Regions from separate parts of the Pseudoalteromonas sp. AOP31-A2-14 genome, predicted to be linked through region 3. Evidence: predicted binding sites of a transcription regulator. Region 3 holds the regulator's gene; each other region holds the start of a gene.
What was found. The regulator MetJ, encoded in region 3, represses methionine synthesis genes. The targets are predictions, from matches to a motif close to TAGACGTCTAGACGTCTA.

Region 1 (10,020 bases), 2.2 Mb from region 3:
TTATTTATGTCGGGGTTTATAGTTTATATATGAAGCGTCGCTCTGTGTATGGCACTTTTATAGGTAGCTTATCCGGTGCGGTCCCCCCTGTTGTCGGCTATTGCGCAGTGAGTGCTCAATTCGATGCTGGTGCATTGATATTGCTCGTTATGTTTAGTTTATGGCAAATGCCGCACTCTTATGCGATTGCTATATTTCGTTATCAAGATTACAAGTCGGCATGTATTCCCGTGCTGCCAGTGGCGCAAGGTATTGATAAAGCAAAAAACCATATCGTCATGTATATAGCAATTTACGCTTTAGTGGTGATGTTACTCACGATTGGTGGTTATACCGGTATGGCATTTTTAGCTGTTGCGTGTACCACCAGTTTTTGGTGGCTATTGATGGCCCTTAGAGGTTACCGACGTAATATTGATATTAGCGGTTGGGCACGCCAAGTGTTTGCGTTTTCAATTATTAATATCACTGCGCTGAGCATTGCAATGGCCGTTGATTACCAACATTTTACGCCACAATTATCATTATTTAGTTAGTTGTGAGTTAGTTCCGAGTTTATTCCAAAGTTAACAAAGGCTCTGATTTATGACGAGCCTTTTTTCTTGTCTAAAATATAAGATAATCTTACTGCAAACCTTAGGAGCCGTAATACAGCGCCTTGAGGAACCACAATTAATAAGTTTATAAGTCAGTTCAGTTCATTTTGCTTTGGTATATGTGTAGAAGTGCGAAACTTTTGTATGCACATGCTGGTTAAATTAGCAAAAATGAGGCGGCTTATAGCTTGGTAAATTAATCGCAAAAATACGAAATCCTTGATTAATTAACACCATTACATGTTCTGCTTTATAAGCGGGGTTGATTGGTGGCAGGCCTTCTTTTACATCCCTTTTTTAGCCGAGATAATACTATTCATATGCATAGGTAGTTACATAAGCCGTTATCGCAAAATAATATCAATAACTATGTGGGTTTAAATTGTAGTAAATAAGCGCAGTAATCGCTTTTTCAATCGCATATTCTGTAAGTTATACACTTATTTAAAAACGCGCAGCTTGCTCAACAACAATGCCATGGCGCTGTGCTAAACGTAAATGGTCTCTGTCGTAACCACCACCAATAACGCTTGCCACTGGTATATTGTGTTCAATACAACGTTTTAATACTAGGTGATCGCGTTTTTCAATACCTTGCCAGCTAATATCAAGCTTACCTAAGCCATCTTGTTGCCATACATCAACACCGGCATCGTACAGGACTAAATCGGGGTTAAGTTCATTGAGTAAAAACTGTAGTGTGTCATCAACAATTCCCAAATATTCATCATCTTGCATATTATTGGCGAGGCCAATATCTAAATCGCTTGAGGACTTTCTAAACGGGAAATTTTTTTCACAGTGAATAGAGCAAGTATACGCATAAGGTTGGTGGGTAAGCATGGCGGCAGTGCCATCACCTTGATGTACGTCTAAGTCAAATATAAGTACGTTAGTTACTTCGCCACTTTGTATAAGTGTTTGAGTGGTAAAGGCAAGATCGTTGACCATACAAAAACCTGAGCCAAAGTCGAAGTGAGCATGATGAGTGCCGCCTGCTAAATGACACGCTAAACCATGTTTAAGTGCAAGGCGTGCAGTTTCTAGCGTACCTAAAGGGGCTGTAAATGTGCGCGCTATTAATGCCTCAGACCAAGGTAATCCTATGCGTCGAAGGGCTTTTTCGTCTAATTGATTGCGCCAAAGATCATCTAAATAGCTCGCACAATGCACGAGTTCTAGCTTATCAGGGTTACCAATCTCAGGCTGTACTAGATTATTATTTATAAGCCCTAACTCTTTAACATGCTGATATAAATTAGCAAACTTGCTCATAACAAAACGGTGTTTGGGATCAAAGTTAAATGAGTAGTTTGGATGATAAACTAAAGGTAAATGTGGGTTTAACGTCATAACCGCGCGCTTTTAATTATTTACGCTATGGTAATCAAGTTTATTTTGATAGTCCATGCTTGTGCTTAAAGGCTTGTTTATAAAAAAGCCCTATCGTTTGATAGGGCTAATATTACTCATAACGAGATTTCAGAGCGATAAATTAATGACTATACATTAGCCAATTTTTTTATACTTAATACGCTTAGGTTGAGTTGCCTCTGCACCTAAGGTCTTTTTAAGCCACTCTTCATATTCTGTGTAGTTACCATCGAAAAAGTTGATTTGACCTTCATCGCGGTAATCTAAAATATGCGTAGCAATACGGTCTAAGAACCAACGGTCATGCGAGATACACATCACGTTGCCCGGAAACTCTAAGATTGCATTTTCAAGAGCACGTAATGTTTCAACGTCCAAGTCATTAGTTGGCTCATCCAGCAGGATTACGTTGCCACCAGCTTTCAATAGTTTTGCTAAATGCAAACGATTACGCTCACCACCTGATAGGTCTTTAACAAACTTTTGCTGATCGTTACCTTTAAAATTAAAGCGACCAACATAAGCACGACTTGGAAACTCAAAATTACCAATTTTTAATATGTCTTGGCCGTCTGAAATTTCTTGGAAAACGGTGTTGCTGTCGTCCATGTTACCGCGGAACTGATCAACCGTTGCAAGCTCCACTGTTTCACCAATAGTGATTTCGCCGCTATCTGGCTTTTCTTCACCACTTAACATTTTAAATAGGGTTGATTTACCCGCGCCATTGGCACCGATAATGCCCACAATTGCGCCTTTTGGCATAGTAAAGTTTAAGTCGTCAATCAGTACACGGTCACCAAAGCTTTTCTTCAAGTTTTTAACTTCAATAACTTGGTCGCCTAAGCGCGGTCCTGGTGGAATAAATAGCTCATTGGTTTCGTTACGCTTTTGGTAATCTGAGTGCTGTAGCTCACTAAACTGCGCCATACGAGCTTTAGACTTTGCTTGACGACCTTTAGGGTTTGAACGCACCCATTCAAGTTCTTGCGCGATTGATTTTTGACGGGCTTTTTCAGATTTTTGCTCTTGCTGTAAGCGTGCATCTTTTTGCTCAAGCCATGAAGAGTAGTTACCTTCCCACGGAATACCTTCACCACGGTCAAGCTCTAGAATCCAACCGGCTACGTTATCAAGGAAATAACGGTCATGGGTTACTGCCACAACAGTGCCTTCGTAATCATGTAAGAAACGTTCAAGCCAAGCTACTGATTCTGCATCCAAGTGGTTAGTTGGCTCATCAAGAATAAGCATGTCAGGCTTTTCAAGTAATAAACGACAAATAGCGATACGACGACGCTCACCACCCGATAACACTTCAACTTTAGCATCCCAAGGTGGCAGACGTAGCGCATCAGCCGCGCGCTCTAATACGTTATCAATATTGTGACCGTCGTGGGCTTGAATGATAGCTTCAAGTTCGCCTTGCTCTTTTGCTAGTGCATCAAAGTCGGCGTCTTCCATAGCGTATTCGTTGTAAACTTCATCAAGACGGTTTAGTGCATTTTTAACTTCACTTACCGCTTCTTCAACGGTTTCGCGCACGGTTTTACTTTCATCAAGTACCGGTTCTTGCGGTAGGTAGCCAATTTTAATGCCCGGTTGAGGGTGAGCTTCACCTTCAAACTCTTGATCAACCCCTGCCATAATGCGCAGTAAGCTTGATTTACCCGAACCGTTTAAGCCAAGTACACCAATTTTTGCGCCAGGGAAAAAATGCAACGAGATATCTTTTAAGATAGTGCGCTTAGGCGGCACAACCTTAGATACATGACTCATCGAGAATATAAACTTATCAGGTAAAACCATGGAAAAAGCCTTCAAATAATAATAAAAATTTCAATGTGTATTGTAGTGGCTCACAGGTGAAACAGTCAACGAAACAGCAAAGCAGAACACTTTTTTGACTAAATAGGCTAATAAAATAAATTCATTTAGACATCTAAACATCTAGAGGTTGAAATTTTTAACTAACCGTTCATAATTAGCCATTGGTGAATTGTACCTTGGAGCTAAGAATGCCTATTACTGTTAAAGATGAATTGCCTGCGATTGCAAAATTACGTCATGAAAATGTGTTCGTAATGCCAAAAAGCCGTGCGAAAACGCAAGAGATTCGCCCGATGCGGTTGGCAATTTTGAATTTAATGCCTAATAAGGTAGAAACCGAGGTACAGTTTATTCGTTTGCTGGCAAACTCTCCGTTGCAAGTTAATGTTGAACTTTTACGCTTAGACACCCACCGTAGTAGAAATACCTCAGAGCAGCATTTAGACACTTTTTATCGTTACTTTTCTGAGGTTAAAGATAATAACTACGATGCACTTATCATCACTGGTGCGCCGCTTGCGCATTTAGAATACGACGAGGTTGCTTATTGGGATGAACTCACCGTATTGCTCGATTGGGCCGAAGAGCATGTTACCTCAACGTTGTTTTCGTGTTGGGCCGCTCATGCGGGTTTATATCATCACCATAAATTAAAACGTGAACTTAAAGAAAATAAACTTTGTGGCGTATTTAATCACCAATGTTATTTTAATCACGGCGCGCTTACTCGCGGTTTTGATGATTCGTTTTTAGTGCCGCACTCTCGTTTCGGTCATATTGATATTGAAAAAATAAATGCCAGCGATGACTTAGTTGTATTGGCAGGCTCACAGCAAGTGGGCGCTTACTTAGTTAAAAATAAATCGGGCAGTCAAGTGTATATAACGGGTCATCCAGAGTACGATGCTCATACGCTCAAGGATGAGTATCAGCGTGACCTAGAAAAAAGCCCTGATGCAGCGATCCCAGAAAACTATTTTCCAGATAATAATGCAGACAATGAGCCGTCGAAAACGTGGCAAAGTCATGCTTTTTTGCTTTTTTCGAACTGGTTAAATTATTATGTGTACCAAACTACACCTTATGATATTAATTTAGTTAGCCAAGCCGTAAGGACTAACAACTATGCCGAATAATAACGTTAATAAAAGTCAGCAGATTACAGAAGCATTAAAGCAGCGCATTTTAATTTTAGATGGTGCAATGGGTACCATGATCCAGCAGCATAAGTTTGAAGAAGACGACTATCGTGGTGAGCGCTTTAAAGATTGGCATGTACTAATAAAAGGTAATAACGACTTATTAAGCCTGACCCAGCCTAAAGTTATTGCGGATATCCATCGGGGTTTTTTAAATGCGGGTGCTGATATTATCGAAACCAACACCTTTAACTCGACCACCATTTCAATGGAAGATTACGACATGGCAAGTATCAGCCGTGAAGTAAACCTAGAGTCTGCTAAATTAGCACGCAGTATTTGTGACGAATACAGTGCTAAAAACCCAGCTAAACCACGCTATGTAGCGGGTGTACTTGGGCCAACCTCAAAAACATGTTCATTGTCGCCAGATGTAAACGACCCTGGTTATCGCAATATCACCTTTGATAAGCTAGTAACTGCGTACGTTGAGTCGACTTTGGCTTTAATGGAAGGCGGTGCAGATTTAATTTTAATTGAAACCATTTTCGACACCCTAAACGCTAAAGCCGCCTCGTTCGCAGTAGAAGAAGCATTTGAGCAAGCTGGACGCACATTACCCGTTATGATTTCAGGCACTATTACTGATGCTTCAGGGCGAACGCTTTCGGGGCAAACCACCGAAGCATTTTATAATTCAATTCGCCATATTAAGCCCATTTCAATTGGCCTTAATTGCGCGCTTGGCCCTGACTTATTGCGCCAATACGTGCAAGAGTTATCGCGTGTGTGTGAAACCTACACTTCAGTGCACCCGAACGCGGGTTTACCCAATGAGTTTGGGGAGTACGACTTAGAAGCGCCTGAAATGGCGAAAGAAATTATAGACTGGGGTAAGTCAGGCTTTATTAATATTGTGGGTGGTTGTTGTGGCACCACACCTGCACATATTAAAGCATTTGTTAAAGGTCTAGAAGGGGTTAAGCCCCGTGTATTACCAGAGCTTGAAGTGCGTATGCGCTTATCAGGCCTTGAAGCGTGTAACTTAAATTAGGATAGCCGACATGACACAACAAATAGCCGTATTTACCAACGTCGGTGAGCGTACCAATGTAACCGGTTCAGCCATGTTCAAACGTTTGATCATGGAAGAAGATTTTGAAACCGCGCTTAATGTTGCCCGTGAGCAAGTAGAAAACGGCGCACAGGTTATTGATATCAACATGGACGAAGCCATGCTGGACTCTAAAGCCGCCATGGTGAAGTTTTTAAATCTCATTGCCTCAGAGCCTGATATTTCTAAAGTACCAATTATGGTCGACTCCTCAAAGTGGGAAGTAATTGAAGCAGGTTTAAAGTGTATTCAAGGTAAGGCGATAGTTAACTCAATCTCGCTTAAAGAAGGCGAAGAGCCGTTTATTCATCAAGCTAAAATTATTAAACGCTTTGGTGCGGCGGCAGTAGTAATGGCATTTGATACTGACGGCCAAGCCGACACCGCTGACCGTAAATTTGCAATTTGTCAGCGTAGCTACCGTATTTTGGTTGATCAGGTGGGCTTTCCACCAGAAGATATTATTTTTGATCCGAATATTTTTGCAGTCGCCACGGGCATCGAAGAACATGATAATTACGCGGTCGAGTTTATCGAAGGGACGCGTCGTATCAAACAAAATTTACCTCATTGTAAAGTGTCGGGCGGGGTGTCTAATGTATCGTTTTCGTTTAGGGGTAATAACCCAGTACGTGAGGCGATTCACTCTGTATTTTTATATCACGCCATTCAAGCGGGTATGGATATGGGCATTGTTAACGCAGGGCAACTCGCCGTTTACGACGATATCCCAGAAGAGTTACGTAAAGCCGTTGAAGATGTTGTTTTAAACGCCGACTCAGGCGCTGGGGAGCGTTTAGTCGAACTTGCGCCTAAATACTCAGGTATGGCCCAAGCGGAACGTGTTGAAGATCTAGAATGGCGCACATGGTCTGTAGAAAAACGCCTAGAGCATGCCCTCGTTAAAGGTATCACCGAATACATAGAAGAAGACACCGAGCAGTGCCGCGTCGCTGCCGCTAAACCTATTCATGTTATTGAAGGGCCATTAATGGATGGTATGAACGTAGTAGGGGATTTATTCGGTGCAGGTAAAATGTTTTTACCACAAGTAGTAAAATCAGCTCGCGTAATGAAGCGTGCCGTAGCCTATCTTGACCCTTACATTGAAGCCGAAAAAGAAGAAGGCGCCACTAATGGTAAAATAGTCATGGCCACTGTTAAAGGTGACGTACACGACATCGGTAAGAATATTGTTGGCGTAGTGCTGCAATGTAATAATTATGAAGTTATTGATTTAGGTGTAATGGTGCCGGCAGAGAAAATACTACAAACCGCCATTGACGAAAAAGCCGATGCTATTGGTTTATCTGGCCTTATAACCCCATCGCTTGATGAAATGGTGCACGTAGCGAAAGAAATGACCCGCCGCGGATTTGAACTACCATTATTGATAGGCGGCGCGACCACTTCTAAAGCGCATACTGCAGTTAAAATTCAGCCGCAATACGATAAAGGAGTGGTATATGTAAATAATGCCAGCCGTGCAGTAGGTGTCGTCTCTAACTTATTATCAAAAGAGCATAAACCCACCTTTTTAGAAAAAATCAGCGCCGAGTATGTAAAAGTACGTGAGCAACAGGCTCGTAAAAAGCCCCGCTCAAAACCGGTAACAATACAACGTGCCCGTGATAATGCCGCCCAACTTGATTGGGATAACTACACGCCTCCTGTGCCTAATAAGCTGGGCGTGACCGAATTTAAAAATGTATCTATTGCTACACTTCGTAAATATATAGATTGGACGCCATACTTTATGACGTGGTCAATCGCAGGTAAATATCCGCGCATAATGACCGACGAGGTGGTTGGAGAGCAAGCACAAAGCTTATTTAAAGACGCTAACGACATGCTCGACGACCTTGAAAAAGCAGGTAGTTTACAACCGCTGGGTGTAATTGGTTTATTCCCTGCGAACCGTGTGGGTGATGATATAGAAATTTACACTGACGAAACTCGCAAAGAGCTGTTAAATACCTCGTGCCATTTACGCCAGCAAACCGAAAAAACCGACTTTGCTAACTACTGTTTGGCCGACTATATTGCGCCAAAAGGGACACCGGATTACTTTGGTGCGTTTGCCGTAACGGGCGGGTTAGAAGAAGACAATCTAGCCAATGCGTTCGACGCCAAGCAAGACGACTACAATAAAATAATGATAAAATCGGTGGCCGATAGGCTCGCAGAAGCGTTTGCCGAATACTTGCACGAACAAGTGCGTAAAGAGTATTGGGGTTATGCGCCCGATGAAAATCTGGGTAACGATGAGCTAATTCGCGAAAACTATCAAGGCATTCGTCCAGCCCCCGGTTACCCAGCGTGCCCTGAGCACACTGAGAAAAAGAAAATTTGGCAGTTGTTAGACACTGAAAAACGCATTGGCATGCGGCTCACTAGCTCATACGCCATGTGGCCAGGTGCTGCGGTTTCGGGCTGGTATTTTTCACACCCAGAGGCTAAATATTACGCTATAGCCGCGATTCAACAAGATCAGGTAGAAGATTATGCCAAACGTACCAACATGAGCTTGGAAGAGGCAGAACGTTGGTTATCGCCTAACTTGGGGTATGAGCCCGATTGAACTTATGCTCTGCATCAGTTCCAAGTAAATGTGAGCTAGAATTATAAAGTAGCCCCCAATAGTTGGAGATTCCAGTTAATGGGGGAGCGTGCAAAACTAAATGGGGGATTGGGCCTAAAACTATAGGCCCAATGTGATGATAAATTAGAACTTATAACTAAAGCTCAGTGATGCATTTTGCGGGGTGCCATAACGATAGTTATTGTAAAAACCTGCTGAGACATAACTATAATATTTCTCATCAAATAAGTTATTAACATTTAACTGTAAATCCATCGAATCGTTAATATCATAACGCGCCATAAGGTTTACTAAGGTATAAGCGTCTTGCTCAACACGTGCAGTGCTTCCTTGTGCGTATGTTTCGCTTTGCCAATTTATGCCTCCACCAATAGTGAGTTCGGGTAAATTATCAACAAACTGATATGTTGTGAATACTTTGAATTGCTTACGAGGGGCATCGGTATTTACTTTGATATCGTCGGCATCTTCAGCCTTAAACTGTGAGTAACCCGCGGACACATTCCAACCAGCAACGGGTTCACCCATAATTTCAAATTCAAAACCATAGCTTTGCGTACCCTCAGCCCCATAGTAAGCACTCATCTGCTCTGCTGTAGGTACATAGTTTGGATCTTCAACGGCTAAGTTATCTTGCTGGATATCAAAAATAGCAACGGATGTTTGTAAGCGCTCATCAAAATACGCACTTTTTAAGCCAATCTCGCTCGCTTTACCATCAATAGGGTCAAGGAAATCACCATTGGTATCTTGATTATTCTGTGGGCTGAAGATTTCTGTGTAGCTTGCGTAAATACGGTGCTGTTCATTAACATCATACAAAGCACCAACGTAGGGAACAAATACGCCTGTGTTACCATAGTTTTCTACTGTGCCGTAATTTACTCGGTCACGTTCCCACGAAGAAATTCGTCCACCACCAATGACTTTTAATGAATCGGTAATCGACAAGCGCGTTGCTGCATAGAAGCCCTTTTGCACTGTGTCGTTATCATCACGTAATGTCGACTCTGCTGTCCAATCAGGCTCTTGAATATCACTGTTTTCAAACTCATAAAAATTACCAATGTCCAAAGCATCCCATGTACCGCCGCCAGCCATTGGGGATGGATCATAAGTACTGGTTTGTCCTTCTTGCTCCGAGTATAGTGCGCCGAGAACGAAGTCATGAGTTTGTGAGAATAATCCATATTGACCCTTCAATTGAAAATCAACACTGTCTTGTTTAGTCGTACCAAATGAATAATCGCGCTGACCTGTAAGGCCTTCACCTGTTTCTTTATCGAGAGCACCACTCACATAAAAAAGTCGTGATGTTTTGTCGTACTCTGAGTGATTGTAATTGGCCACTAATTGCCAGCCATT
Region 2 (10,020 bases), 330 kb from region 3:
TATTTTTAGTACTAACTTTATACGCCGTACTTGGCTCGTTGAAACCGATAGCGGTGCTAAAATAGAGGTGGTACTTGATAAAGGAGAAGTAGCAGCATCGGGTGCAATGGAGCCAATTTGTGAGCTTGAAATAGAACTCATGCAGGGCAGCCGTAGTGAGTTATTTGCTCTTGCAGATAAGTTAGTTGGCACAGGGAAAATCCGCCTTGGGTTATACTCAAAAGCCGCGCGGGGCTACCGCCTTGCTGACAACAAGCCGCTGAAACCTTCTAAATCAATAGGCTTTGTTTCGCTAACGCAAAATGCCAGCCAAGAACAAGCGTTAATAGCTGCTATGAATTTTGGTATTCGCTTTGTACAGCAGCACGAGCAATGCTACTTTGATAAGCCGAGCTTAAAAACCCTCAAGCGTGTTACCGATGGTATTAGTTTAATTCGTCATACTTTTTGGCTTTATGATGACATTGTTAGTAAAGATAGCACTAATCAGCTACGGACTGAGCTAAAGTGGCTGTTAAGTGAGATTGCTTGGGTTGAAAATGCCATTCAACTAAAAACTTATACTTCAAAGCGCCACGCTTACTATAAAAAAATTAATAATGCTCCTGAGCTCACCCAAGTTATCACTGACTTAAAAGAGCTACAGCCAAACATTGAAGATATTAACGCTTTATTTCATAGCACTCGTTACAATCGTTTATTACTCTCACTAACGACTTGGTTAGTAGAGAAGCAGTGGCGTAAAGATTGGGGGCAGGTTGAATTGCAAGCTGCTGAAAAGCCTGTTAAAGATATTGCTAATCGATTGTTCGAGAAAGACTGGCAAGATATGCACCGCTTATTACCAGAACAACAATCGTTTTCTTATAAAGACTATTTAGGGCTTAAAGTGAGGCTTGAAAATAGTTTACTCAGCGGCAATTGTTTAGGCGCTTTGTTTGATAAAGAAGAGCGTAGTGAATTTAGAGTGCCATGGCTTGATATTTCTCATGGAATTTATGAGTTAAGTACGCTTGAGTATTTAAAGCAACTTTGCGCAGGACAAGATGATGAAGGCTTAATAAAAATTCAAAATTGGTTGGAGCAAAAGTCAGAGTTTTTAGTTAGCGCAATGGAAAAAAGCCGCCACGCCTCATTGGCAAAACCACCTTACTGGTTGTAATTGATAGTTACAAGGATGATTAAAAGTGCGCATTGTTTATTTGCTAATATTATTAATTGGTTTTAACTGCGCAGCAAAAGAGGCGCCGTGGCAGCATTGGAAGTCTCAAGATGGGGTTACGGTAAACTATAAAAAGCACGCAAACGGTATTTTTGAAGTGCAGGCTGATATGACTGTAAAAGCCGTAATGGCGAGTGATTTTATGGCCTTATTAAGTGATACCTCGAGCGCACCACAGTGGCTTGAAAATGTCACTCAGGTCGACGTTATTGCACGGCCCAGTCGTAATGAAGCCCTTGTTCATACCCAGTTCGATCCACCGTGGCCGGTAAGTAATCGCGACATGGTTAGTCACTCTTGCTACAAAGCCATAAGTGCCAAGCAAACTGAGCTTATTATTCAAGGCCGCCCTGATTATATCCCAAGGCTTGAAGGTTTTATTCGATTTGAGCAATTACGTGCAAGTTGGCTACTTACACAAATTAACGAACAGCTCAGCATTGAATATACCGCATTTGCAGATCCCGGAGGGTCATTGCCTTATTGGATAAGCAATAAAGTAGGTTTAAAAAGTGCGCTTAAAACGATGCAAGCTTTACGTGTTCAGCTCATTAATAAAGACTATACCAAGGCTGAGCAAGTGAGCGTGGTGGGTCAGTGTAGCGGGTGAGTTGGTTAAGCCGAGTTAGCTAAGTAAAGTTTTAGCATAACCTATTTTAATATCGGTCAGAAAAATACAAAAAAAGCGCCAAATGGCGCTTTTTTTGTATTTGCATAAAGGCTGGAATTAAAGGCCAGCTGCTGCACGAAGTGCGTCGGCTTTATCGGTGCGCTCCCAAGGGAATTCTTCACGACCAAAGTGACCATAAGCGGCTGTTGGTAGGTAAATTGGACGTTCAAGATCAAGCATTTGAATTAGGCCATATGGACGCAGGTCAAAGTGTTCACGAATAAGCTCGATTAAACGGCTTTCTTCTAACTTGCTGGTACCAAACGTTTCAACGCTGATTGAGGTAGGCTCTGCAACACCGATTGCGTAAGACACTTGTAGTTCACACTTATCAGCAAGGCCAGCAGCTACTACGTTTTTAGCAACGTAACGTGCAGCATATGCCGCTGAGCGGTCAACTTTTGATGGATCTTTACCAGAGAAAGCACCGCCACCGTGACGCGCCATGCCGCCGTAGGTATCAACAATGATTTTACGACCCGTTAAACCACAGTCACCCATAGGGCCGCCGATAACAAAACGACCTGTTGGGTTAATAAAGAACTTAGTTTCGCTGGTGATAAGCTCAGCTGGAAGTACTGGCTTGATGATAGTTTCCATCACTGCTTCTACTAAATCATTTTGTGAAATGTCTTCACTATGTTGAGTAGAAAGCACTACCGCATCAATACTTACTGGTTTGCCATTTTCGTATGCAAAAGTAACTTGTGATTTTGCATCTGGGCGTAACCAGTTGAGCTCTCCACTTTTACGTACTTGCGCTTGGCGCTGGACTAAGCGGTGTGAATAAGTCACTGGTGCAGGCATTAGCACTTCAGTTTCGTTACATGCGTAACCAAACATTAAGCCTTGGTCACCAGCGCCTTGCTCTTCGGGGCTTGTACGGTCAACACCTTGGTTGATGTCAGGAGACTGCTTACCAATAGTATTTAAAATTGCACACGAATCAGCATCAAAACCCATATCAGAATGAGTGTAACCAATTTCACGTATCGTTTTACGGGTGATTTCTTCAATATCAACCCAAGCACTCGTGGTGACTTCACCACCGACCATAACCATACCGGTTTTTACGTAAGTTTCGCACGCAACACGGGCATGAGAATCTTGCTCTAAAATGGCATCAAGTACCGCGTCAGAGATTTGATCTGCAATTTTATCCGGATGACCTTCAGAAACTGATTCAGAAGTAAATAAATGTTTTGCCATTGTATTTCTGCTCACAAATATTGCGCTTCACAAACGTCGGTAAGAGCGCTAAAAAATTAAGGGACGTATTTTATCTAAAACAAATATATTTGCATAGTATTTTTACGCCTAGACGTCTATTTAAATGCTAATTAACCTTACTAATAACTTTTTGTTCTTAAAAAATTTTCATAATGGCCAATTAAATAGGGTTTTTAATTGCACACAGCCCCCACAATAAGTAAGAATGGGTGTTCAATCCCAGTTGTTTGGGTAACATACAACAACCAGCGCAAACACAGTTAAAGGTAGGAGAATTCATGCCGTCTCGCAAAGAACTTGCAAACGCTATTCGCGTCTTATCAATGGACGCAGTTCAAAAGGCCAAATCTGGTCACCCTGGGGCCCCTATGGGCATGGCTGATATCGCAGAAGTATTATGGCGCGATTATCTAAACCACAATCCAACCAATCCAGAGTGGGTAGACAGAGATCGATTTATACTTTCAAACGGCCACGGTTCAATGCTTATCTATTCTCTACTGCATTTAAGTGGTTATGATTTACCAATTGACGAAATCAAAAACTTCCGTCAAATGCATTCTAAAACTCCGGGTCATCCAGAATATGGTTATGCGCCGGGTATTGAGACCACTACGGGGCCATTAGGTCAAGGGATCACAAACGCCGTCGGTATGGCCATTGCTGAAAAAGCACTTGCTGCACAGTTTAACCGTGAAGGCCACGATATTGTTGATCACCACACTTATACTTTTTTAGGTGATGGCTGTCTAATGGAAGGTATTTCTCACGAAGCGTGTTCACTTGCTGGCACTTTAGGGCTTGGCAAGTTAGTGGCATTTTGGGATGACAACGGTATTTCTATTGATGGTGAAGTTGAAGGTTGGTTTAACGACGACACACCAGCACGTTTTAAATCATATGGCTGGCATGTAATCAGTGGCGTCGATGGACACGATTCAGACGCTATTCGCGCAGCCATTGAAGAAGCGCGTAGCATCACCGACAAACCAACCTTAATTTGCTGTAAAACAGTGATTGGATATGGCTCACCAAATAAATCAGGTAGCCATGACAGCCATGGTGCGCCATTAGGTGAAGATGAAATTATAGCTTCTCGTGAATTTCTTGGTTGGACGGGGGAAGCATTTGATATTCCGGCTGATATTTATAATCAGTGGGACGCAAAAGAAAAAGGTCAGCAACTTGAAGCAAGTTGGGATGAAAAGTTTGCTGCCTACGCAAAAGCACACCCAGAGCTTGCTGCAGAATTTAAACGCCGTACAAGCTCAGAACTACCTGCTGATTGGAGCGAGAAATCTCAAGAATATATCGAGCAACTACAAGCAAACCCTGCAAACCCTGCGACACGTAAAGCCTCTCAAAATGCATTGAACGCATTTGGTCCATTATTACCAGAGTTTATGGGTGGCTCTGCTGATTTAGCTGGCTCAAACCTAACAATTTGGGATGGTTCAAAAGGCGTAACTGCTGATGACGCAAGCGGTAACTATATTTATTACGGTGTTCGCGAGTTTGGTATGTCGGCCATTATGAATGGTATTGCATTACATAAAGGGTTTATCCCTTATGGCGCTACATTCTTAATGTTTATGGAATATGCGCGCAACGCAGTACGTATGGCTTCATTAATGAAAGTGCCGAGTATTTTTGTTTATACGCACGATTCAATTGGTTTAGGTGAAGATGGTCCAACTCACCAACCTGTAGAGCAAATTGCTAGCATGCGCTTAACGCCTAACCTTGTTAACTGGCGTCCATGTGACCAAGTCGAGTCAGCCATTGCATGGCAACAAGCCATCGAGCGTCAAGATGGGCCAACATCTTTGATTTTCACTCGCCAAGGTCTTGAGCAACAAGAGCGTTCAGTACAGCAGTTAAGTGATGTGAAAAAAGGCGGTTATATCCTTAGTTGTGACGGCGAACCCGATCTTATTTTAATTGCGACAGGATCTGAGGTGCAGTTAGCGCAAGACTCTGCAATTGAACTACGTAAGCAAGGCAAAAAAGTACGTGTTGTATCAATGCCATCAACCGATGTATTTGATGCACAAGACGCTGCTTACAAAGAAAGTGTACTACCAGCAAGCGTTACACGCCGCGTAGCCGTAGAAGCCGGTATTGCTGACTACTGGTACAAATACGTTGGCCTAAATGGCGCAGTAGTGGGGATGACCACCTTTGGTGAGTCAGCTCCTGCTAACGAGCTGTTTGAACACTTTGGCTTCACCGTAGAAAACATCGTAAACAAAGCAAACGAATTGTTTTAATTTTTACGGCTTAAATTTAAAAGCCCGCACTGTTTTAAATGCAGTGCGGGCTTTTTTGTTGGGGAAATTATAAGAGTAAAGCTAGAGTGGCACGAGCCATACAACTTTAGCCTGATTAAGGTAAAAGGGATTTCACCACAGAGATCACAGAGGCGCTTCGCGCTTCATAGAGAAAGTCTAATGAATAATCTCTACCACTAAGTCTCCTTTGTGGTGAATAAAGCTCGCCCTTTAAACCCTAGTAGCTTTGACCTTTCACCTAGCTTCTATGTTTCAAGTGAGTATTTTTCACACCTTGTTACTTGCAAGCCTTAGGCGTATCAGGCACTGTAGACGTAATTAAATTTATAAACTATAAACAGGAGTGAGGATGTCTCAGTTTGATAATGTAAGTGTGATTAAAAAAGCCAACGTATATTTTGATGGTAAAGTATCAAGCCGTACCGTGGTTATGAGTGATGGCAGCACAAAAACATTAGGTTTTATGCAACCTGGTGAATTTGAATTTGCTACAAGCAAAAAAGAATTAATGGAATTAAATGGTGGTGAATGGCAAGTTTTATTACCAGGCGAGAGCGAATGGAAAACCATGTCTGAAGGCGAGTCATTTAATGTTGATGCTAACGTGAAATTTCAGGTGAAAGTGGCTGACTTTGCTGATTATTGCTGTTCGTACACTTAATATACAAAATTAAGTATGCTGTTGAAGAGCCCGCTACATGCGGGCTTTTGCATATTTAATGTGACTGAACTGATCTGAGTCAACTTTAGTAACAAATAAATGTCATATTTCTGCTTTTTCTCCTTGTGTTAATTCAAATAACCCCCAATACTAATTATGAGGTAACACAAAAAAGGATACCCTATGAAAATTAATCTTTCTGGTCACCATGTTGACGTTACTGACTCTATTAGAGAGCACATCAACGAAAAATTTTCAAAAATTGAAAGTCATTTTCCATCTCTTATTGCACTTGATATTATTCTTTCCAAGGAGCATCACAAGTTCCAAGCAGAAATTAGCACCATTTATGAAGGCGCGCGCTTGTCAGTAAAAGGTGAGAACGAAGTTCTTTACCCTGCGATTGCAAGTGCAGCCAAAAAACTCGATGCGGCACTAAAACATCGAAAAGGACAAGTTAAAGCAAATCTACACGAAAAACCAGTGAGTACGACCCCTGAGATTGCTCACGAAAAAGTTCAGGAAATGGACTTACGTTAATCATTTTGGTTTTTAATATGGAGCTGGTTTTTAGGTAACTAAAATCCAGCTTTTTTTATTCTAAGTTTCTCACAACATTAAACTTATTCACTTTCATTAACTCTCAATTTCCTCACTTTCAATTTAAATTAAAAGACTGTAAGTTGTTTAGTAATTATAAATAAGCAGTTAAGAAATTTATGTCAACAGCAACTACTAAGTGGCAAGGGCGCTTAAATGCGTTAGGTCCCGGTATATTAATGGCAACCGCCGCAATTGGTGGTTCTCACCTGGTTGCATCTACACAAGCGGGGGCGCTGTTTGGTTGGCAGCTACTGTGGCTGATCATTGCTGTGAATGTGCTTAAGTACCCATTCTTTCGATTTGGAATCGAATATACATTAGCGACAAAGAATAGTTTAGTCGAAGGGTATCAAAGCAAAGGTAAGTGGTTTTTTTATAGCTTTATAGTACTGAACATTGTCGCTGCTATTGTTAATACAGCGGGAGTTATATTACTTACTGCAAGCCTATTGCACTACGCTTTACCCGTAAATATCTCTATTACATTATTGTGCTGGTTAATTTTATTTGTGTGCTTGTGCATATTGTTATTAGGCCATTTCAAAGCCCTTGATAACGCGGCTAAAGTTATTATGGTTATATTAACTTTCACTACTGTCATTGCATTAGGTATTGCTTTTAACAATGGCCCGGTTAGTAGTACTGACACCGTTGGCCCATCACCCTTTGCACTTGCCATGGTTGGTTTTATGGTTGCTTTAATGGGCTGGATGCCCGCACCTATTGAAATATCAGCATTAAGCTCGCTTTGGCTTAAAGAAAAGCAAAACCAACAAACAGTAACAAGAGCGCAGGGTTTATTTGATTTTAATATCGGCTACTGGTTAACCGCAGCATTAGCATTAGTATTCTTCTCCTTGGGCGTATTAGTGCAATTCGGCCAAAGTAGTGAGATTGCGCTTGGTGGCGTGGCATTTGCCAAGCAGCTTATTGATATGTATGCGTTGACTATAGGCGAGTGGGCACGGCCATTAGTATCAGTTATCGCTTTCTTATGTATGTTTGGTACTACCCTAACTGTGCTTGATGGTTACGCTCGCACCTTAAATGAATCTCACAAACTACTCGGTTTTAAGCAATCTAAACACAGCTTAAATATTTGGCTCGTGCTACAAGCTTTTGCTGGCATGGCAGTGATTTTATTTTTTAAATCAGCCCTCGGCCCCATGCTTACCTTTGCCATGACACTTGCGTTTGTTACCACGCCTATTTTTGCATGGCTAAATTTTAGCCTAGTGCGCTCAGAGCCCAGTATTCAGCATTCTAAATTGGTGCGAACATTGAGTTGGGTTGGCTTGGTTTATTTGGTTGGTTTTGCATTGGTGTTTTTGGGATGGAAGGTAATTTAAGTTATAGGTATTTAAAATTAATGTACTCAGTATGTTTTTATTATCGGTATTTTTGTGTATGCTAAAAAGTAACTAGTTTTAGTTAGCCCTTACAATTTGAATGGATAGGGTCTTTAATCTGGACTGAATATTTAATCGCTGTTCTTATTTAGCTAAATTACATAACTTAAATGGAATTAATATGTATAGTTCAAGTAAACGAGCACTTAAGCTAACTTTTGTGTTGGTAAGTTTTTTGTTTTCAGCACTTTTGTATGCCACTCCACCAGCTAATACGCAACAAGCTTTATTCCACTGTAAGGCGATAGATTTTGACCCCACCACTGCATCGCCAGAGTTTGAACACTGGTACCCAATAAAAGGTATTACCAATGCTGGTAGTGTATGGATCAGAGGTCAGCTAACAAGTTTTGATGCGGCGATGCAATACCATAATCTTTTATTAGACCAATCACTGCACAAAGAGATATTAAGTGGTCCAAACTATAATGATGTATTACAACGATGTACTGAATACGTTGAAAGTCATAGTTCTTTTATAGAAGAGCAAGGTACTTGTGATATTACACTAGATGGAAAAACCACTAATGGAACTGTCAATACTATTGCAGGGGAGTTTCGAGATCCACCAGACGGCAGACCTGCAACATTTCAAGAACGAATTAATGGGGCCAATGGCTATATATTCCAATATGGTTTTACATATCAAAAAATATATTGGCAAAGAGCCGCATGTACCCAGCCTGGTTATGGAACGGGGGCTCCTGTATATATTTACCCTCTGCCATTTATTATTACTTATGACGCAAATGAAGAAAAAGATTGTGATGATGGTTGCCCACAAGATAATGGCGTAGATGCTTTTTCAGGGCAGATAAATAACTCAATACCTGCATTACCACAAAAAGAATCAACGAGTTACAGTTCTGGTGTGTTCCATACTTTACAAGACTATTTTCCGCTTGATTTTACTTATTCAACCAATACAACTACCGAAACTGAAAATATAACTGATGTAAGTGGCCAATGGGTTAACCAACTTGATATACGAATGAATACAGGATTTGTATCGCCATACAAAGATGAAAATTGGCAAGCAGTAAATTTTCTTAAAGAAGTAAGTAACATACAGATTTGGCGAAAAGGAAAGCTATCATCGTCATTTGATTACTACGATTACGACATAAATAACCCACAATGGGTTAGCCGCGTTGGTAAATATCAAGAAAAGTTAACTGGCGGGCAACAACTCAATTCTGAAAATTCTGATTTTATTTTAAGTAAAGCCAACTTAGACAAAGAATACTTTAGTAAAGGGCAACTCACTAAAATAAAAAAAGCGGATGGTACGGTCGTAAAAATAAATCACTTATCCAAGGTTTCCTCTACTTTTAGTGTTTCTAAGGGGCCTGTGCCCAGCGTTCAAGGTAGTATTACTACCATATACGATGATACAGGTTACTTTTACGATGTTACTCTGGGTAGCGCATTGTTTAGGCATCGTTTTGATAATAATAAACGGCTACTGTATATAGAAAAACCTAAAAATAAAAAGGGTATCCACCCAAGAATTAATTACCATTATGATGATGAACGTAATTCAAGTTTATTAACCTCTGTAACCAATGAATTAGGCAAAACAACATTAACGTATCAATACGATGATAAAGGCCGTGTAGTCGAAACTTCAGACGGCAGTGATTATGGTGTTACGAGTGTTAACTATAAAAATGATAACCAAAGAGAAGTCACAGGCAAAACCGGTAAAGTTGAGCTGTTTGACTTTGTGATGGGAAAAATAGCAAAAGTAGAATGCTTAACTTGCTTAAATGAATCGGTTAAAACTCAAATTATTGATTTTGATAAACAGTATGTTGATGTAAATGGTACGGTCACGTTACAAGAAAAGGATTATGGTACAGGGCTTTTATCATCAGTCACAGTGGATGCTGAGGGTCTCGAGCCTGACATAACAGAGTATTCTTGGAAGTATA
Region 3 (10,020 bases):
GATTGAGCAAAGTTACCGCCACTGCCAATAGCAATGAGGTCATTTTCTGGCTGCACTACATCACCATTACCGGTAATAATTAAGGAAGCTGTTTCATCGGCTACAGCAAGCAAGGCTTCGAGTTTTCGAAGGGCTCGGTCACTACGCCAATCTTTGGCCATTTCAACGGCGGCTTTGGTTAGGTTGCCTTGGTGCATCTCAAGTTTACTTTCAAAGCGTTCGAACAGGGTAAAGGCATCAGCAGTGCCGCCAGCAAAACCGGCGATCACTTTGCCATTATAAAGGCGTCGAACTTTGCGGGCATTGCCCTTCATTACGGTGTTGCCAAGAGATACTTGGCCATCGCCACCAATTACAACTTTGTCATCGCGGCGTACACTTACAATCGTGGTCATGTTATTCCTCATCATCGAGTTGCAGGGGCAACTCGTAAAAAGCGGTTGATGAGAAGTTAATATGGGTTAATGGGCTAAATTCAAGTCCAAAGCCAAATTCCACAGCCAGTTACTTTGCTTCGTTTAAGTTTATTTTTGTCGCTCTCGGCTAAGCGCTTGGTTTTATATGGCCCTAATCGTACTTTATACCATACCCCATTGCTGCCAGTAGACTTTTTAATTTCGGCAATTAAGCCTGCAAAAGCAATTTTTGCTTTAAGAGTTTCGGCTTGTGATTTGGTTTTAAATGAGCCACATTGCATAACATACGGGCCTTTTTGCTCAAGCTTTTTAATTGTAACTTGAATTTCTTGCTCTTTGATTTCTTTAATGAACTCAGGAGGGCGAGGCTTGGCTATTTTTGACTCTGACTTTGCTTTTGTAGGGTTAGCTTGTTGTTCAACAAGTTTAGGGTCAGCATTCTTTTTCACATACCAAAGGCCAAAGCTAAATCCGCCAACTAACAAAACAGCTAAAATAATCAGTAAAATAGGCAAAGGCTTTTTCTTTGGCGGTTGCTTTTTACTCTTACGGTTGCCCGGTTTTTTATTAATGAAATCGTGTTGTGCCATAACTGTTGGACTTGTTACCTTAAATCATGTCGATTGGGTCTACATCTAAGCTCCATCGCACCTTTTGCGCTAGTTTATTGGTACTTAAATAGTCGACCATTTGCGCGAGATATTGATGTAAAAGAGGGCGATCGTGCGCTTGAATATGTAATTGAAAACGATACTTACCTGCTACTCGCTCAAGCGGCGCAGGAATTGGACCGAGCAATTGTATACCAGATAGGCCTTGAACAGGAACCAAATCCGTTAAAAAATCGACGACTTGCTTAATGTTGTGACCTTCAGCACGAACAATAGCCATATTAGTGACGGGGGGGAGTTCTGCATCATTGCGTTCTTGTAGTGCAAAGCGTGCAAAGTCTTGGTAACCATTATTTACTAAATCTTGTAATAATGGGTGCTCAGGGAAATGGGTTTGTAGTAATACTTGTCCGGGTTCGCCACTACGTCCAGCACGTCCTGCCACTTGAGTAACGAGTTGAGCTAAATGTTCGGTGGCGCGAAAGTCACACGAATATAAGCCGCTATCCACATCTAAAATTAGCACTAAACTAACGTCAGCAAAGTGGTGGCCTTTCGCCAGCATTTGTGTACCGACTAATAAACGGGCGCCGCCTTGATTTATGTCATCCAGCGCCTTTTCAAGGCTGCCTTTACGTCGTGTAGAGTCGCGGTCTATACGGCTAATTGGCGTTTCTGGAAATTCAGTCATTAAAAACTCTTCAATTTGCTCAGTGCCTTTACCATTAGGAAATATTTGTGTACTACCACAATCGGGGCATTGATGAGGCACATTGTTTTGTTCGCCGCAGTGATGGCAAATCATTTGGCCAATGGCTTTATGAAATGTAGCACTGGTGCTGCAACGTGAGCACTCACTTAGCCAGCCACACTCGTGACATATTAATGTGGGGGCAAAGCCTCGGCGGTTTAAAAAAACCATTACTTGTTTACCGCGCGCTAAATGTTGGCGCATAAAGGCCAGGCTCGCATGGGCTATCCCGGCTTGATCGGGCTGGCCTTTCATGTCGATAAGTTGAAACTGATTGTCAGTGCTGGTTTGTGCTCGCTCAGTTAAACTAAGCAATTGGTATTTATTGTTCAGTGCTTTATGTAGCGTTTCAAGAGCTGGAGTGGCACTGCCCAATATTAGCGGTATTTTATGTCTATAAGCACGATAAGCCGCTAAATCACGAGCATGATAGCGTAAGGTATCTTGTTGTTTAAATGAGCTGTCGTGCTCTTCATCAACGACAATCATGCCGAGCTTTAAAAATGGCAAAAAGATGCTAGAGCGAGTGCCAATTACGATTGCACAACTACCTTTCTCACAAAACCGCCACGTTTGTAAACGTTCATTATCGGTCAGTGCTGAGTGCCAAAGCATTATTGGCGTGTCTGGAAAACGGCGACGAAAACGGTTAACAGTTTGCGGTGTTAGGCCAATTTCAGGGACTAATACTAACGCTTGCTCACCCCGTTGTAATACATTTTCAAGGCATTGTAAGTACACCTCTGTTTTACCGCTACCGGTTACGCCTTCAAGTAAAAAGCTGTTAAACCCGTTACTTTGATTAATACTGGTGCAGGCAACCGCTTGTTCTTTATTGAGGGTTGGTTTAGTGCCGATTGTTGGGGCTACTTGCTGCCATTGATTGTCGTATTCAATGCTTTGCTCAATTAGTCCTTTAGTTACTAAGCTGTCGATGGTTTTTTTAGTAAAGCCCAGCGCTTTTAATTCTGTGAGCGACGACTTGCCTGAATTGGCAAGTTGCTTGAGTAGGTTTAATTGGGTTTTAGCTTTAAGTGATGGCAGCTTTTCGCCTTTTTCGCTAAGCGATACCATACTGATACTGGTTTTATCAGCGCATTGCCCTTGACGCAGCGCCGCTGGAAGCGCTATATGAATCGTTTCGCCTAGTGGGTAGCAATAGTAGCGGGCCGTGAACTTGAGTAAATCAAGGTGTTGCGTACTTAAAATAGGTTGGTCATCAATGACTTCGATAATCTGTTTGATTTTATTATCTGGCACGTCAGTCGTATTTTTAAGTGCGAGTACCACTGCGACCTTTTTTTGATTACCAAATGAGACGGTGACACGCATGCCTGGCGTTAACGGTGGTTGTTGTTCGTCAATTTTATAATCAAAGGTTCGGTGTAACGGAACTTTTATAGCAACTTCAACAAAACTCATAAATAACTCACCGATAAACTAATCTCTTAATGTACTAAAAATACTTGTAAAAACATACCAACAAATAACCTAAGTTAAAGTGATTGGTTACTTTTTAATAAGTTTTTTAGTAAAAATCACATATAAAGCTTGTGGCGGACAGGCTTGTTGAATAGAATACGCGCCCTAACTAATTTGTTTTAATCGACGTATGGTACCAGACTTCGGGTTTGGAGAGCGATGCGGCCTTAACTAGAGGTTTCTATGAAAAAAGGTATACACCCTAAGTACGAAGTAATTTCAGCAACTTGTTCGTGCGGAAATAAATTCGAAACAAGCTCAACTCTTTGTAAAGATATTCACTTAGACGTTTGTTCAGCTTGTCACCCGTTTTATACTGGTAAGCAAAAGATTTTAGACACTGGTGGCCGTGTTGATCGTTTCAACAAGCGCTTCGGTGCACTTAGCAGCAAAAAATAATTATTGCTGTTTAGTTGAAAGAAGCACCTTAGGGTGCTTTTTTTATACCTAAATTTCCTGCCATTTAATCTTGCCCACGTGGTTTCTCCTACATAACTATTTATCTTCTTTATACTGGCTATATTTATTGTGGTGCAGACAAAGTGTACTTTTGTTTTTATATTTTAATCAGTTTATATAAAAATATAGTCGTCATTAAAACACAAAATGTAGTTATCTTGTTGCTATATGGTTCTAACTTCTTAATTATGAATGTAAGTAAGGTATTACTGCTAAGTGTGCCTTGAAGTGTATTTTTTAGTAAAAATATATTGGTTAATATAACTAAATTATGAATTTATATTAGTTTAAATTATGTTTTTTTTGGTGAAGATTGTAGCCAAAACGCATAAAATTAACGAATATAGCTTATAACAGGATAGACCTGATATTGCTTGAATTTAATTATAATATAGGTATGGTTCTAACAAAAGCAACTCTCTCTCACTTTAACTTTGCAGGATAAAATCGCGTTATGTCAGATTTTCGTGAAAAAGCACTACATTACCATGCCCATCCCGTTCCAGGAAAAATCAGTATCGAGCTTACCAAGCCTGCTGAAACAGTCCATGATTTAGCGCTCGCTTATAGCCCCGGTGTTGCAGAGCCTGTACGCGAAATTGCCGCTGATCCTGCTAATGCTTATAAATATACTGGCAAAGGTAATACGGTTGCGGTGATCACAAACGGTACTGCTATTTTAGGATTGGGTAATTTAGGTCCGCTTGCTTCAAAACCTGTTATGGAAGGTAAAGCACTATTATTCAAGCGTTTTGCAGGTTTGGATTCAATTGATATTGAAGTAAAGCACCGCACAACAGAAGACTTTATCAATACTGTGGCTAATATCGCCGATACCTTTGGAGGTATCAATTTAGAAGATATTAAAGCTCCCGAGTGTTTTGAAATCGAAAAAGCCTTAATTGAGCGTTGTAGCATTCCAGTGTTTCATGATGACCAACACGGCACCGCGATTGTCACTGCTGCTGGTATGATCAACGCACTTGAAGTACAAGGTAAAGATATCGAAGATGCTATTATCGTATGTTTAGGTGCAGGCGCTGCCGCAGTTGCCTGTATGGAGCTATTAATTAAATGTGGTGCCCTGCGTGAACATATTTATATGCTTGATCGTAAAGGTGTTATTCACACACGCCGCGATGACCTGAACGAGTATAAGCAATTATTTGCTAACAATACGGATAAGCGCACCTTACAGGATGTTATTGAAGACGCTGATGTGTTTGTTGGTGTGTCGGGTCCTAACTTATTATCTGCTGAAGATTTAAAACTAATGGCAGACAGACCCGTGGTATTTGCTTGTTCGAACCCAGATCCAGAAATTTCTCCGGTGGTGGCTCACAATGCGCGTAATGATTTAATTATGGCAACAGGGCGTTCTGATTATCCAAACCAAGTAAACAATGTTTTATGTTTCCCGTTTATCTTTAGAGGCGCATTAGATGTACGCGCAACTGTGATTAATGACGAGATGAAAATTGCCGCCGTGGATGCTATTCGTAGTATTGCTAAAGAACCAGTACCTGCAGAGGTGATAAAGGCTTCTGGCGTTGATAGTTTAGAGTTTGGTGCAACTTATATTATCCCTAAGCCAATGGATCCGCGTTTATTGCCACGCATCGCTAAAGCGGTTGCGCAAGCAGCGATAGATTCGGGTGTAGCGCAAATAGATATGCCAGACAACTACATGGCGTAAAGTTAATATTAAAAAACCTCAGTAATTTACGTCGCTGAGGTTTTTTTATGCTTATTATAGAGCTACTCTTCGCTTAAGATGGGCACTTCTAGTCCCATTTCTTGCATTATTTTCTTCACTTCTTCAGGCACTTTTTCAGCGTTATCTTTACGTAAGTCTTCATCATTTGGTAAAGGTTGGCCGGTAAAAGCATGCAAGAATGCCTCACACAGTAGTTCGCTATTAGTTGCATGTCGTAAGTTATTAATTTGGCGGCGAGTACGCTCGTCAGTTAAAACTTTTAATACATTTAGCGGGATCGAAACGGTGATCTTTTTAACTTGCTCTGATTTTTTCCCGTGTTCTGCGTATGGGTGAATATATTCACCATTCCATTTAGCCATAAGATGTATCGTTGCCTCAGGTTATTAATTGTTTGCATAGCCTTTGCTACGCAAAGATGCCGAAATTCTATCTTGTTAAACAAGATAGTCAAATACTTGTTGTTTAGCCATCTAGGAGGTTAAAAGTTTTTACTGCTGTATATTCGTCTAATAACGCTATAAATGCTTTGACTTCTTATATTTGATCACCTAACCTTTTAGACGTCTAAACATCCAATTATATAGGTGACGATATGAGTCAAAAAAACAAAGCAACCATTACAGTGCGTAGTGGCATTGATGCCGATAAACACCATGGCGCAGTTGTACCGCCGCTTTATTTATCGACCACCTACTCATTTGCTGACTTTGACACTAAGCGTGCTTATGATTATGGTCGCAGCGGTAACCCAAATCGTGACATCTTAGCTGAAACCCTAGCCGAGCTTGAAGGCGGTGCTAAAGGCATTATTACTGCAACCGGTATGTCAGCGGTCCATTTAGCTACGCAACTGCTTAACAGCGACGATACACTGGTAATACCGCATGACTGTTACGGTGGCAGCTACCGATTATTTACTTCACTTGCTAAGCGAGGCTTGTTGAAGCTTGAGGTTTTGGATTTAACCAAAGCTGAAAATCACCAAAAAATTCTTGAAATAAAACCAAAACTAATTTGGATTGAAACCCCCAGTAACCCAATTTTACGCTTAACCGATATAAAAGCGATTACCACAATTGCAAAGCAGTGTGGCGCATTAGTGGGCGCAGACAATACCTTTTTATCGCCAGCTTTACAAAATCCTATTGAGTTTGGAGTTGATATTATAGTGCATTCAACCACTAAATATATTAATGGTCATTCTGACGTTGTGGGCGGTGCTGTGATTGCAGCTACTCAAGAGTTAGGTGATGAGCTTGCTTGGTGGGCAAACAATATAGGTATTACTGGCGCACCATTTGATAGCTATCTAACGCTACGCGGCCTGCGTACGCTTAATGTACGTTTAAAGCAACACCAAGAAAATGCTTTCACGATTGCCGAGTATCTCGAGTGTTCACCGTTTGTTAGCCAAGTTTATTATCCTGGCCTTGCATCTCATCCGCAACATGAGCTTGCTAAAGCGCAGCAGCGTGGTTTTGGTGGTATGGTGAGTTTTGATATTAAAGGTGATGTTAATGATGCAGCAGCGTTTTTAACTAGCCTTAAAGAATTTAGTTTAGCAGAGTCTCTGGGGGGAGTAGAGAGCTTAATTTGTCATCCTGCCACTATGACTCACGCAGGCATGGAACCAAAAGCACGTTTAGAAGCGGGCGTTGGCGATACGCTTATCCGTATGTCAGTAGGTATTGAAGATGTAAAAGATTTACTGGCTGATTTAGACCGTGTATTTAATAAAGTTAAACCTGGTCAAGGGCTGCAGCAAGCAACTCAAGACACCAAAGAGCAAGCGAAAACAGCGCAATCCTCAACTTATAGCAGCTTTGCATTAACGGCTGCTCATACGGCACTATGGTAATAATATGGTAGATGTTGTTCATAAATTTGGTGGTTCTAGCTTAAGCTCTCCTGAACGTTATCAGGCGGTTGCGAATATTGTATTAGCTAATAGCCAATCGGGCGACTGCATAGTCGTTTCTGCAGCGGGTAAAACAACCGATACACTCGTTAAGCTTTGGCATAGTTATCAGCATGAGGATAACCAAGCCCAAAGTGATATTATTTTATTATTAGATAATCACCAACGTTCGTTGATTGAGTCGTTATTAAAAGGCGCACAAAAACAAAAATTACTTAGCTTGCTCAATCAAGAGCTTGCTGCTATTAGTGAATTGGCACATAGCAATAATTTACACGAGGCAACATTATTAGCGCACGGTGAATTGTGGTCAGCGCGTTTATTAGCGGCTTACCTAGTTGAGTTAGGTATTGAAGCGGGAGCGATAGATGCTCGTCAGCTATTCACTTTGAATGACGGTCAGTTATTACATCAAAAAAACCAACAGCAATGTAGTGAGTTAATCAATAAGCATCAAATTAATGTGGTTACTGGTTTTATCGCTGCTGATTGCCAAGGTAACGCAGTAACTCTTGGTCGTAATGGTAGTGATTACAGTGCAACATTATTGGGCTATTATTGCCAAGCAAAACAGGTTTCAATTTGGACTGACACGCAAGGTGTATTTAGTACTGATCCGCGCAAAGTTAATAAAGCGATTAAGTATTCTAAAGTATGCCGTGGACAAGCTAACTTATTAGCACGTTTAGGTAATCCTGTGCTGCATGCAAAAACATTGTCGCCACTTAAAAACACAGGTACTAAATTACTGGTACGCAGTAGTTATGACTGCGATGCCAGCTCTACCGAAATTGTCAAAGAAGGTTTTTGTAAAGCAAAGCGCTTTATTACTACCCTAGAAAATATTGATTTATTGCGAGTGGATAAGTTAAAGGCGGGCGAAGTAGGTGAGTTGAGCCAGTTGATTCAACATAGTTTGCATCACTTTAGCAAAAGTGGTGACACTTATTTATTAGTTCCAGCGCTTGCTACTCACCAAGTGGTTAACTATTTAACTGGGCGGGTTAATATTATTGAGTCAAACCTCAATGGTTGTGCGGTTGTAGCGCCAGAAGCGGATATTAAGCACCTAGCAGAGCAAGCTGTAACAGTACTTAGTGAACAAAGCATCGTGACGCGTTTTAGTCATCAAGATCAAGATTACCTATTAACGCTTACCGACCAAAAGCTCACTAGTGATGTACTGAGTATTTTGCATGATAAGTTAATTAATAAAAGCCAAGAATTAGCGCTTATTATCGCCGGTCTTGGCAATGTGGGCGAAACCTTTATTGAACAGCTTGAGCAGCAACTAATGCGATTGTCAGCGCAATTTAATATTAAGCTTGTGGGTTTGCTTCGCTCTGAGCAGATGCTATTTAGCCCAAGTGGTATTAATTTAACGAGCTGGAAAACACAATGGCAAAATGAAGCGGTTAACTATCAGCAAGATGAATTGCTCGCGCATATTAGCGAGCTTGATTACGAACATAAAGTGGTGATTGATATCACCGCCAGTGAAGGTTTTAGCCTACTTTATCCAGCTTTTGTTGATTTAGATTGCCACTTAATAAGTGCTAATAAATATGCAGGTACTGCAGATAACAGCTGGTATCAAGCACTTCGAAATAACTTAACTGAGCGTAATTTACTATGGCGCTATAACACGAGTGTTGGTGCGGGCTTACCGATTAATTTTACCTTAGCTGATTTACAAAATAGTGGCGATAAAATCACTCATATTGAAGGGGTTTTTTCAGGCACGCTCTCATGGCTATGTAGCAGCTATGATGGCAGTCAGCCATTTTCAGAGTTAGTATTGGAAGCGCAAAAAATGGGCTTTACTGAGCCAGATCCACGTGAAGACTTATCTGGCCGCGACATGCAGCGTAAGTTATTAATACTTGCTCGTGAGGTTGGCTTAACCTTAGAGCTTGATGATATCGCGCTAACGCCACTAATGCCTGAGCAATTAGCGGGTGGTGACTGGCAGTCATTTTTAGATAATAAAGACCTACTCGATACTTTTGTGGCTGAAAAAGCTGCTGCTGCAAAAGCTAAAAATGAAGTGCTACGTTACACCGGCGCACTAAGTTTAATTAATGGTAAAGTCGCGGCAGAAGTGGGCTTAGTCAGTGTGCAAAAAAGCGATGCACTTGCGAACTTAACTCCCGGCGATAACATCTTTGTTATTAATAGTCAGTGGTACAGCGATAACGCGTTAGTAATACAAGGCCCCGGTGCGGGTAAAGAAGTGACTGCAGCAGGTGTTCACTCTGATTTATATTGGCTTGTACAAAATCTTCAATAAGCAACATAATTATCCTAATAAAAATGCCAGCAATATGCTGGCATTTTTGTTTGTTAACTTAAGTTTTGCCGTTGAATTAAAACAGTTCTTCTTCTGTTTTGGTTTCTTCTTCAAAAACATTGACCGGTTGCTGCAATACATACTTGGTAGGCGAGGTGCCTTTAGTAAAGTACTCAAATCGACTGGTGTAATCGTTTTTGTGGCTTAACAATCCAGTAGCTAAGTCGATACGCACTGATACAAGGCCTTCAGGCGGCTCTATTGGCGCTTCAGGTTTATCTTTAAGGGCAAACTTCATATAATCAATCCACGCAGGCTGGGCAGTTTTAGCGCCAGACTCTGCACCTGATATTTGTCCGCTATCAAGGTTGCT

Region 1: the regulator MetJ is predicted to act here: its motif matches at 3,906-3,923, upstream of metA (homoserine O-succinyltransferase MetA).
Region 2: the regulator MetJ is predicted to act here: its motif matches at 3,203-3,220, upstream of metK (methionine adenosyltransferase).

Annotation. Positions count from the first base shown of each region.
Region 1 is NZ_JBQSXI010000001.1:797,907-807,926, forward strand. Features, by position in the region: gene cyoE (heme o synthase) at 1-536, shown strand, start outside; gene ACT3S9_RS03725 (histone deacetylase family protein) at 1,041-1,949, opposite strand; gene ettA (energy-dependent translational throttle protein EttA) at 2,106-3,779, opposite strand; gene metA (homoserine O-succinyltransferase MetA) at 3,989-4,936, shown strand; gene ACT3S9_RS03740 (homocysteine S-methyltransferase family protein) at 4,926-5,993, shown strand; gene metH (methionine synthase) at 6,004-8,634, shown strand; gene ACT3S9_RS03750 (TonB-dependent siderophore receptor) at 8,779-10,020, opposite strand, start outside.
Region 2 is NZ_JBQSXI010000001.1:2,683,843-2,693,862, reverse strand. Features, by position in the region: gene ACT3S9_RS12430 (CYTH and CHAD domain-containing protein) at 1-1,162, shown strand, start outside; gene ACT3S9_RS12425 (START domain-containing protein) at 1,188-1,832, shown strand; gene metK (methionine adenosyltransferase) at 1,950-3,101, opposite strand; gene tkt (transketolase) at 3,401-5,392, shown strand; gene ppnP (pyrimidine/purine nucleoside phosphorylase) at 5,763-6,074, shown strand; gene hpf (ribosome hibernation-promoting factor, HPF/YfiA family) at 6,258-6,614, shown strand; gene ACT3S9_RS12400 (NRAMP family divalent metal transporter) at 6,854-8,026, shown strand; gene ACT3S9_RS12395 (RHS repeat-associated core domain-containing protein) at 8,208-10,020, shown strand, end outside.
Region 3 is NZ_JBQSXI010000001.1:3,015,084-3,025,103, reverse strand. Features, by position in the region: gene hslV (ATP-dependent protease subunit HslV) at 1-395, opposite strand, end outside; gene ACT3S9_RS13990 (SPOR domain-containing protein) at 476-1,006, opposite strand; gene priA (primosomal protein N') at 1,026-3,200, opposite strand; gene rpmE (50S ribosomal protein L31) at 3,444-3,659, shown strand; gene ACT3S9_RS13975 (malic enzyme-like NAD(P)-binding protein) at 4,174-5,415, shown strand; gene metJ (met regulon transcriptional regulator MetJ) at 5,478-5,798, opposite strand; gene metB (cystathionine gamma-synthase) at 6,032-7,297, shown strand; gene metL (bifunctional aspartate kinase/homoserine dehydrogenase II) at 7,302-9,647, shown strand; gene ACT3S9_RS13955 (penicillin-binding protein 1A) at 9,724-10,020, opposite strand, start outside.